DNA from 2 places in the Mesorhizobium sp. B2-3-6 genome. Region 2 is predicted to be linked to the other one. Evidence: riboswitches for the same ligand, from Rfam matches in the RefSeq annotation. Region 2 holds a riboswitch; the other holds the start of a gene.
What was found. A riboswitch is a leader RNA that binds a small molecule or an ion and turns the genes downstream of it on or off. The one in region 2 is predicted to bind cobalamin.

Region 1 (5,426 bases), on a different contig from region 2:
CACGCGGCGGTCGGCGGCGTCGGAGCGGCGCTCGATCCAGCCGCCCTCCTCCATCCGGTCGACCAGCCGCGAGACGCTGATCGGCTCGATTTCCAGCAGTTCGGCAAGCCGCGCCTGCGAAACGCCCGCTTCCTTGGCGACGCGAACCATCAGGCGCCATTGCGCCGAGGACAGGCCAAGGCCGCTGGCGCGCGCTTCGAAGCGCTTTCGCATCAGCCGCTGCACGTCGTGGATCAAAAATCCCAATCTGTCTACGCCTTCGGAAACCATGAGTGGCATATATAATAAGCGTGCTTATCATTCAAGTCCGGCATTGTTCCAGAAGCCGGCAAACGTGCATGGCAGCCATGCAGCACAATCATGGCTGCGTCCGATGATTTCGGCCGCCGCGACACCCATTACAAGCGGTTGCGGATCAGCATGGTGACAACGAAGAAGGCGCCGAGCGAGCTGGTGATGATGCCGATCGGCAGTTCCTGCGGCGGCAGCAATGTGCGCGCCAGAAGGTCGCTTGCCAGCAACAGCACCGCCCCGAACAGCGCGCAACTTACGATCAGGCGCAGATGCAGCGGACCAGCCAGCGGCCGCGACAGATGCGGGATCATGAGGCCGACGAAGCCGATGACGCCGGCGACCGAAACCAGGATCGCGGTCGAAAAAGCGGCGACCAGAAACGTCGTCCGTCGCATTCGCGCCACCGGCACGCCAAGACTTTCGGCGGCATTTTCGCCGGCCAGGAAAGCGTCCAGCCGGCGATGATTCCACAGCCCGTACGCCGCAATCGTGCCGGCCCCAAGCGCACCCAGCCAGATATTGTCCCACCGCGCCAGGCCGAGCCCGCCCATCGTCCAGAACAGCACCGAATGGGCGGCGCGCTGGTCACCGGCAAAGACCAGGTAATTGGTCAATGCGGTGAACATGAAGGAGACCGCAAGTCCGGCGAGGATCAGCCGTTCGGGGCCTTGTCCCCTCACCCGCGCAACCAGCAAAAGCACAACGCAAGCCGCCAGAATACCGCCGGTGAACGCAGCGATCGGTAGCGTCCAGATCCCGAAACTGTCGCCGAAGACGGTGATGACGGAGACAGCGCCGGCGGCGGCTCCCGACGAGAGGCCGAACAGGAACGGATCGGCAAGATCGTTGCGCGTCACCGTCTGTAACAGCGCGCCGACCACGCCCAGGCCGCCGCCGACACAGATGGCCAGGATTATGCGCGGCAATCTGAGGTCGACGACGATCCTGCCGACCGGGCCGGACACGTCATGCCCCTTCAATCCGATCGCATGGCCAAGTGCTGCAACGACGTCGCCCAACGGAATCATCGTCGAGCCATAGGCGATCGACAGCAGCGCGAACGCGGCGATTGCCAACGCCGCCGCCGTCATGGCCAATAGGAATGCCTTGTGCCGCAAAGTCATGTTCCCGGTTAAAACGCTTCCGGATGCATCGCCCTGGCAATCTTGCCGATCGCGTCGATATTGGCCGGCCCGGGTGTCAGTTCGGCATAGCGAAGCGCCGCGAAGCGTTCGTTCCTGACCGCGTCCGTCTCCTTCATTGCCGGATGCGCTTTCAGGAAATCGAGCAGCTTCCGGTAGCCGCCGCCATCCTGATAGTCGAGCAGGATGAGGAATTGCGGATTGCGCGAGGCCACCGTCTCCCAATCCGTGTTGCCCCAGCTGGTGTCCATGTCGGCCATGATGTTGTCGCCGCCGGCCGCGGAAATCATGGCGTTGGGAATGGCGAACTTGCCTGATGTGAACGGCTTGTCCTCGCCGGAATCATAGAGGAACACGCGCGTTCCCCTGCGGGCGCCGACCTTGGCCGTGATTTCGGCGAGCTGCGCCTTCCAGCCGGAGACGAGCTTATCCGCTTCGGCCTCCTTGCCGAAGATCTTGCCCAGCTTCTCGACATCGCCATAGAGCAGGTCCATCGAAGCGGCGGGGCGGTTCTTGTCGAGATGGACGCAGCTTTCCGTCAGCACCAGGGTCTTGATGCCGTGTTGCGCCAGCGTATCGGGCGTCACCTCGCCGCCCGGCTTCATGCCGTAATACCAGCCGGCGAAGAAGAAGTCGGGCTCGACAGCGACCAGGTTTTCCAGCGTCGGATATTTGGGCGCCAGTTCGGGGATCGAGCTCTGTTCGGCCTTGAATTCGGGGCCGACCTTGTACCATCCAGTGATGCCGGTCAGGCCGACGATCGACGGCTGCAGCTTCAGTGCGAAGGCCATCTCGGCCATGTTGAGATCGTGAATGACGGCACGCTTTGGAGGTGCGTCGAAGGTCAGCGGCTTGCCGCAGCTGTCGACCGTCACCGGAAAGGCGAAGGCCGTAGAGCCGAGCAGGGAGAAGGCAAGAGACACGGCAAGGCGTTTCACGGATGTTGCTCCTTGTTGAACAGGATCTGCCGGAAATGGCTTCGATCACGAAGATGGCGCGGCACGGTTCGGAACCTCGAACACCGTCAGCTCGCGGTCCTCCGTCGGGTGGCGCAACCTAAAGACGTCGATACCGAAGATCTCGCGGATCAGCTGCTGGGTGAGTGCTTCGCGTGGCGGCGCCAGCACATGCAACCGGCCATGGCTCATCACCGCGACCCTGGTGGCGAAAGGCGTCACCAGCGCCAGATCGTGCAGCACCGCGATCACGGTCATGCCGAGGCCTGCAACCAGTTCGAGCAACTCGCTGCGCGCCCGCGGGTCGAGATGGTTGGTCGGCTCGTCGAGGAACAGGATCTTCGGCTCCTGCGCGATGGCGCGGGCAAGCTGGGCGCGCTGGCGCTCGCCGCCCGAGAGCGAGCCGATGGTGCGGCCAAGCAGCGGCAACAGCCCGGTCCGGCGCAGAGCCTCGACGACAATGTCGCGTTCCTCGCTCCTGTGCCTGCGGCCGGTATGCGGAACCCGGCCGAGCTCGACATAGTCGATCACCGCCAGCCGTGGATCCGGTTGATCGGTCTGGCCGACGACGGCGATGTGCAGCGCCCGCTCGGCGGTCGAAATCCTGTCCAGCAAGCGCCCGGTTAGCTTCACTTCGCCCGAACTCGGCCTCAGCATGCCCGATAGCATGCGCAGCAATGTCGTCTTGCCGGCGCCGTTGGGACCGATGATGGCGAGACGGTCGCCCGCCGCCACCGAAAGGCTGACCGGATACACCAGATGCAGGCCATCCGCCGCTGCGGCCAGGTCGCGGGCATCGAGAAGCGGCGCGGTCATGGGCAATTCCTTGCAGGGCCTGCCGGAATACGGGCCAGCGTCTTGCTTGCCAGTCCTGCCGGACGCTGGCCTGAATTCACCTCGGTGGCGATATCGCGGCAAAGCGTGCACACGACGATGCGATGCATGGCAATGCGATGTATGCGATCGATGGAGCCGTCCAACTTCCGTCACTTTCAAAATGGCGACGGAAGGAAGCTGGCTTGAACCGGTCGACAAGACCGAAACCTGCGTCTCCTCCCGGCACACCCCGTCCGGTCAACTCATGCAGATGGCAGGTCTCCTGGCTCGCGGGTCGTTGCGCCATCCTGCCTTCCCAGCCTTGCCGGCCAGTGGCTTCTCGGATTTTGCTCGCCGCTTACAGTTGCGGGGGCAGCCATGGCTTCGACCCGAAAATCGGGCCTCACCATGTTCCCTTTTCACCCCTCGCCTTGCGGCGCGGGGACCATCACGAGTCGCAGCCTAGGATGCAGGCAGCGTCGAGGCAAGGTCGATGCATGTTCTGTTATAACGATACAAACGTGTGGTCAATCACTATCGCGCGCCACCAGTTCCAGCGGCCAGACCTCGCGAATGATCTCTGGCCCTTTCGCGCCGGCGAAAGCCGGGAGCGAGGCGAGCAGGATTTCGCCGAGCCGCCGCCCCATCGGGTCAAGGCTCGGACGAAAGCCGGTCAGCGCCGGCGAGAAATAACGGCAGAGCGGCGTGTCGACGATGACGATCACCGCGACATCCTGCCCGGGCTTTATCCCCATTTCGGCGAGCGCTTTGCAGCCGCCGAGCGCCATCGAGTCGTTGTTGAAGATAATCGCGGTCGGCGGATCCTTCGACCGCATGACTTGCGGTGTCACCGCGTAGCCACCGGCTTCGTTGATAAAACCGTCCACAATCAGGCCGGGATCGACTTCGATGCCGTGCCGCCGCAGCGCCTTGCAATAACCCTCCAGAAACAGATAACCGAAATTCAGGTCAAGCGACGGCCGGATGGCGGCGATGCGGCGGTGGCCACGCGCAACCAGCCGGTCGACCGCATCGGCGCCCGCCTTCTCGAAATCCAGATCCAGAGAGGGATAGCTGTCGTCGCCGGACCGGCTTCGGCCGAGCGTCGCGAAGGGAAAGCCGGCCTTGCTCAGATAGTCGATGCGATCGTCCTCGCGCCGCGTCCAGGCCAGTACGACGGCATCGGCACGACGCGTCTCGACGACGCGGCGCAGCCGCTCCTGTTGATAATCCGCCGGCGCGCCCATGACGATGATCAGATCCAGCCCGCACTCGGCCAATGTCGCTTGCAGTCCGGTGAGGAACGGAATGAAGAACGGCTCGCCATACTGCTGGTCGCCCGGATGCGGCTGCAGCATGAAAGCCACGGCATGGGTGGTGCCGCGGCGTAGGTTCCTGCCCGAGTGGTTCGGTGAATAATTGAGCTTCCGGGCCGCCTCGAGCACGCGCTGGCGTGTCTCGGCGTTCACGTCGGCGCGCCCGTTAAGCGCGCGCGAGACTGTACCGATCGAAATGTTCAGGTGCCGCGCAAGATCGTGAATGCTGGACGCCAAGACCTCCCCCTCCTGCTTCTGGCTAGCACCAGCCGGTCGTGCGGCCAAGGCGTTTCAGAGCCGACGGTACAAATCCGATTGACAATATATGCCATCGGGTGTGTCATCGTAAACGTTTACGGAAGTCATTTACGGACTGCCGTGGGTGCCAGCCAGGAGGGGTTGGCCGGAGGAGCGCTGGATGATGCACGTCGTCCTGGTCGGGTGCGGAGCCATGAGCAAAACCTGGCTCGAGGCCATCAGCCAATCCCCTGCCGTCAAGATCGTCGGTCTCGTCGACCTCGACGCCGACAGGGCGCGCCAGCGGGCACGCGAATACGACCTCGCCGGGGTCGCGATCGGGACCGATCTCGACGTCGTTCTCTCCCAGACCAGACCCGATGCGGTGTTCGACGTGGTCGTGCCTGCCGCCCGTCGCGCCGTGGCGAATTCGGCCTTTGCCCATGGCTGTCATCTGTTGACGGAAAAGCCGCTGGCCGACAGCCCGGACAATGCGCGCGCCATCATCGACGATGCGCGGCGCGCGCGACGCGTCCATGCCGTGGTGCAGAACCGCCGCTACGTCGCCAACGTCCGGCGCATCCGGCGCTTCCTCGGCTCCGGCGCCATCGGCGCTGCGACCAGCATCCATGCCGATTTTTTCATTGCGCCGCATTTCGGCGGTT
Region 2 (5,426 bases):
GCAGGGCAGCCGCACGCTTCGACGATTGGATCAACCTGCCGGCGTCGCGGCTGACGGCGTTGCTCATCACGTTGGCGGCTTTCCTGGTGAAAGGCGCCGACGCGAAAGCCGCATGGCAGGCGGTGCGGCGCGACGCGAAAAAGCACCGCTCGCCCAATGCCGGCTGGCCGGAGGCGGCGATGGCGGGCGGGCTCGGCCTGGCCCTCGCCGGGCCGCGCAGCTATGGCGGCGTAACGGTCGACGACGCGTTCATGGGCGAAGGCGGCCGGCGCGAAGCCGACAGCATCGACATAAGGCGGGCGCTGAAACTTTATCGTGTCGCCGACTGCCTGTTGATCGCGCTGTTCGGCGTGGTTTCGGCGATCGTCATTCTGGCATGATCTCACCCCCCCGTGAGTTCTCTCCCGAAGGGGAGGAAGGGAGCCGGGCTGCAACAGGTTCGCGCCTTTCCTCTCCCCCGTCGATCGGGGAGAGGTGGCTCGGCGAAGCCGAGACGGAGTGGGGGTCGACGAGCTCGGCAGTCGCGTTTCTCGCACCCGCCGGGTTGCGCCTGCCTGTCTGCGGACCGCGCGTTCGATAACCGCCTTCCCCCAATCCGTCGCTGCTTCGCAGCGCCACCTTTCCCCCCTCCGGAGGGAAAGGAAGTGAGCCCTGCTGGAAGCGTTTGGCGACCAGACTTGAATGCTCATCCACAAAAGGGGACAACAGCTCTCAAAACTCCACCCCCTGCTGCGCCTTCACGCCCGCCGCGAAATGGTGCTTGGTCAGCCCCATCTCGGTCACCAGGTCGGCCGCCTCGACCAGCGCCGGCTTGGCGTTGCGACCGGTGACGACGACATGCAGGCCCTCGCGGCGCGCTTTCAGCGCGACAACCACCTTGTCCAGATCGAGATACTCGTAGCGCAGCGCGATGTTGAGTTCGTCGAGCACGACGAGACTGATCGACGGATCGGCCATCAGCTCCAGCGCCTTGGCCCAGGCGGCCTCGGCCGCCGCGATGTCGCGCTTCAGATCCTGTGTCTCCCAGGTGAACCCCTCGCCCATCGCGTGCCAGACGACGCGGTCGCCGAAGGCGGCGAAGGCCTCCTTCTCACCCGTATGCCATTTGCCCTTGATGAACTGGACGACGCCGACGCGCTTGCCGTAGCCGAGCATCCGCAGCGCCAGGCCAAAGGCAGCCGTGGTCTTGCCTTTGCCCGGGCCGGTGTTGACGATCAGCAGCCCCTTTTCGACCGTCTTGCTCGCCACCTCGGCGTCTTGGACCGCCTTGCGCTTGGCCATCTTGGCGCGGTGGCGCTCTTCGTCCTTTTCGTCGATGTCGGTCATGTCACTTCACCTTGAGCGGCAGCCCCGCCACCATCAAAAGCACGGTCTCGGCAATCGCCGCGACCTGCTGGTTGAGCCGGCCGGCGGCGTCGCGGAACCGGCGCCCCAGCGCATTGTCGGGCACGATGCCTTGCCCGACCTCGTTGGATACCACGAACCAGGGTCCGCGCGGCCGCGACAGCATGTCAGCCAGCCGCCGACATTCGGCCTCTACATCATGATCGGCCAGCATGTGATTGGTCAGCCAGAGCGTTAGGCAGTCGACAAGGACCGGCTGGTCCTCCGGTAGGGCCTCGAGTGCACCGACAAGGCCAAGCGGTGCATCGATGGTCGTCCAGCCCTCGCCGCGCCGCGACCGGTGCAACGCGATGCGCTGCTGCATCTCGTCGTCATAGGCTTGCGCCGTGGCGATGTAGGTCCATGGCGAAGGCAAGGCCGTCATCAGCGTTTCGGCGTGCGCGCTCTTGCCGGAGCGCGCACCGCCGATGATGAAGGTCAGTCTTCCGCGATCAGGCAAAGCTGTCGCGCAGGCTCGTCGCGCTGCCGGTGAAGCGTCCACGCACCACGCCGACGGCAGCGCCGAGCACGAGCCAGAACACCAGGTTGGTTACGGTCACCGCCACCACGAATTGATGATGCAGGCCTTCCGGAATCGGCGTCTCGAAACTGTCCGGCTGCGGCGCGCCGACAATATGCGGCGCGACGATCAACACCACGCCCAGAATCGCCAGCGGCAGTGATTTGCGGAAGGCGATCGGGGCAAGGCCGATCGCCGTCGCCGCCACCGTCGCCGTCCACCAGATCTGGCGTGGCAGAAGCTCGGCGGCAGGCATGGCCGGCAGTTCCGGCGGCAGGCCGAGGCCCGGCGCCAGCGTGAACACGGCAAAGCCGGCCAGTCCCCAGAACACGCCCTGGCGCCAGTTGCCGATGCCGCCGGCGAATTCCGAAACCGCGACCAGGACCAGCGCGAAGCCGATGCCGGTGACGATGTTGGCAAGCACGCTGAAAGCGAAACGCTCGAAGCCGTCGGCCGGCGCCCAGCCTTCCTCTTCAGCCGGAACAGCTTCAGCGGCTGCCGGCGCGGCGGAACTCATGGCATTGCCCGCCGGGGCGGCAGAGTTCATGGCGTTGTTGTCGGTCGGGGCCGGTGCGGTATGGTCGTGGTGGTGGCCGCCGCCGGCCTGTTCGTAGACTTCCGCCTTCAGGATCAACGGCACGGTGGCATAGGCCTGCATGCAGGCGAGAACGACACCGGCCACGAGCCCTGCGATCGCCGCGATGAACACGACGTTGCGAAACAGGTTCATGATGTCAAATCCCTATCAGTGGCAGGGAAACGCCATCGAGTGGCGATAGTCGTGCGCAGCATTGTGGACCGCGTCGATATGCGAGAAACCGACAAAGCCTACGACGAAAACGCCGAGCAGCGCCGCGAGCGCGAGCTGCAGGAGGCGCGACTGCGAGGAGATGGAGGCGCCGAGGGAGACGGAAGCGGTATTCATGTCTTGTCCTTTCACCCTCCACCCGAGGGCATCGAAGTCAGTTTCCTGTCGCCGGCAGGTCTCCTGGCTCGCGGATCAGCGCCCTTCCCCACCTTCCCGAAGAAAATCTTCAGTGGCATATGGAGAGGACTACCGCACACAGTTGCGGGGGCAGCCACGGCATTGGGCAACAAATCTGCCCGCACCGCATTCCCTCTTGGCTCCAATCGGAACCGACGACGAAGGTGACTATAGGGAAAATCGCCGCATCCGGCAAACCAAATTCCGACGGCGACAAGCGCTTTAGCGCCGTCCGGCCGCTTGCTCCGCTGCAATTGACAATTTCCGTGGCCGGGTGTCGGCTGCCATCCTCACAGGAGGCCAGCCATGCAGCCCGTCCGGAGCCAGCACGCCCCCTATAACGGCCTCACCCGGGCCGAGCCGACATTGCCGTCCTCGGCCTATTGGGATGCGGCGGCCTACCAGCGCGACCTCGACGCCATCTGGTACAGGAACTGGCTGCTCGTCTGCCGTGAAGCTGATCTCGCCCAACCGCTGGCTTTCCGCACCTTCCGTGTCGGCACCCAGGAGATCGTCGTGCTGCGTGACGATACCGGCGAACTGCGCGCCTTCCACAACACCTGCCGGCATCGCGGCTCGCAGCTTTGCCAGGAACGCGAGGGGCGGCTGAAGGCGCGGCTGATCACCTGCCCCTACCACGCATGGTCCTATTCGCTGCGCGGCGATCTCGTGCGCGTGCCATCGAAAACGCTGCCCGAAGGTTTCGACAAGGCGGACCATCCGCTCTATCGCGTCGCGCTGTCGGTCTGGCGCGGCTTCGTCTTCGTCAATCTCGCGGAAGATGCCGCCGGCTCGGCGCACTCATCCTTCGACCCGGCCTCCGGCGATCTCGGCAACTGGCCGCTGGAATCGCTGGTATCGGGCCATGTGCTGCGCAAGGTGATGAACTGCAACTGGAAGATCTTCTGGGAAAACTTCGACGAATGCCTGCATTGCCCCGGCGTCCACAAGGACCTGTCGCGGCTGGTGCCGATCTACGGCCGCGGCCTGATGGGCCGGCATGACGACCCCGAATGGACCCGCCATGCCGACAATGACGCGCCGGAATTTTCCGGCGGGCTGCGGGCGGGTGCCGAAACATGGTCACGTGACGGCCAGGCGCATGGGCCGGTCTTTTCGGGCCTGACGCCGGCCGAGCACGCCGCCGGCCAGACCTACGCCACCAGCCTGCCCTCGATGTTCATCGTCGGCCACGTCGACTATGTCAGGTCCGTACGGCTGGTGCCGCTTGGCCCCGAGCAGACCGAATTGACCGCCGAATGGCTGTTCGCGCCCGACGCGCTCGCCGCCACCGACATCGACAACATCGTCGGATTCGGCACCCAGGTGCTGGAGGAGGATGCCGCGATCTGCGAGGTCAACCAGAAAGGGCTGCGCTCCATGCGCCATAAGGCCGGCGTGCTGATGCCGGAGGAGTACGACCTCCACCGCTTCCACGATTGGGTACGCGAACGACATGCTGCGCTTGTGCCGTAAGCTTCACAGCGACTTCGGCAGATACCGCCAGGTGACATAACCGCAGACCGCCGCAAGCAGGCCGAGCGTGACGAAAACCGAGCCCAGTCCGAAAAAGGCCAGCACCACCGAGTAGACCAGCGGCGGCGTCAGTTCGGAAAAGTCGAGATAAGTGCGGTAGACCGCAGCCATCTGCGCCCGCTCATAAGAGCGGACCGAGCGCATGAAGGCGGTCGAGCCCAGCGCGTCGAGCGCGATGGTGAAGAAGGCGCCGCACAGCAGGAAGGCGCCGGTGACGAGCGGCGCGCTTTCGCCGACGGCACCCGCCGCCAGCAGCACCACCGACATGGCGAAATAGGCAAAAGTCATGGTCCTGCGGCCGCCGAAGCGCTTGCCGGCCTTGCCCCAGAAAATCGCCATGAACAAAAGCGCGTTGCCTGCCGAAACCAGAATGCCGCCGGCAAGTTCGCCCTCACCGGTGATGACCATGAACAGCGGGCCATAGACGAAAAATGTCGTCCAGAAGCAGGAGCGGCCGAAGGCGATCAGCCAGGCCAGCCTCAGCCTCGGCTGCGCGACGAAGCGGCCGATATTGGCCAGCGGGTTGACCGGGCGCGTCTTGCCCGGCCGGATCGAGGGATTGTCGCCGAGCCGGTAGGTCCAGAACAACGCCAGCAGGGCCAAGGCGAATACGGCGACCGCGCCATGCGCGGCATAGATGCCGAAGCGCGTGTAGAGAAAGATGCCGAGCGTCGGCCCACCCGTCCAGGCAAACATCGACCACGCCATGCGCAGCGATTCGGCCTGCATGAAATCGGTCTTGCGGATGTGGTCCATGATGTAGAGGTTGAGCGTGATCGACAGCGCACTGGCGCCCATGACACGGCACAGCATGCCGGCCAATTGCCCTGCGAGCGTATGCGTGACGAAGAACAGCGAGCCGATCGCCAGCAGGCAGGCGCCCGCCGTGTAGACCCAGCGCCGCGCGAAGCGCTGGATCAGCATCGGCATGAACAAGGTCACGGACAGGCCGAGCATCGCCACTATGGTGTAGAGGATCGAGACGATCTGCTCGTTGTGGAG

Region 1: linked by a shared signal. The riboswitch ahead of FJ953_RS14425 (ABC transporter ATP-binding protein) and the one ahead of FJ953_RS04035 (CbtB domain-containing protein) in region 2 are both predicted to bind cobalamin.

Annotation. Positions count from the first base shown of each region.
Region 1 is NZ_VFVW01000004.1:378,890-384,315, reverse strand. Features, by position in the region: gene FJ953_RS14440 (MarR family winged helix-turn-helix transcriptional regulator) at 1-270, opposite strand, end outside; gene FJ953_RS14435 (iron ABC transporter permease) at 399-1,418, opposite strand; gene FJ953_RS14430 (ABC transporter substrate-binding protein) at 1,427-2,374, opposite strand; gene FJ953_RS14425 (ABC transporter ATP-binding protein) at 2,420-3,208, opposite strand; cobalamin riboswitch at 3,464-3,673, opposite strand; gene FJ953_RS14420 (LacI family DNA-binding transcriptional regulator) at 3,736-4,761, opposite strand; gene FJ953_RS14415 (Gfo/Idh/MocA family oxidoreductase) at 4,943-5,426, shown strand, end outside.
Region 2 is NZ_VFVW01000001.1:826,385-831,810, reverse strand. Features, by position in the region: gene cbiB (adenosylcobinamide-phosphate synthase CbiB) at 1-380, shown strand, start outside; gene cobO (cob(I)yrinic acid a,c-diamide adenosyltransferase) at 712-1,326, opposite strand; gene cobU (bifunctional adenosylcobinamide kinase/adenosylcobinamide-phosphate guanylyltransferase) at 1,328-1,843, opposite strand; gene FJ953_RS04040 (CbtA family protein) at 1,836-2,633, opposite strand; gene FJ953_RS04035 (CbtB domain-containing protein) at 2,649-2,828, opposite strand; cobalamin riboswitch at 2,864-3,060, opposite strand; gene FJ953_RS04030 (aromatic ring-hydroxylating dioxygenase subunit alpha) at 3,195-4,364, shown strand; gene FJ953_RS04025 (MFS transporter) at 4,368-5,426, opposite strand, start outside.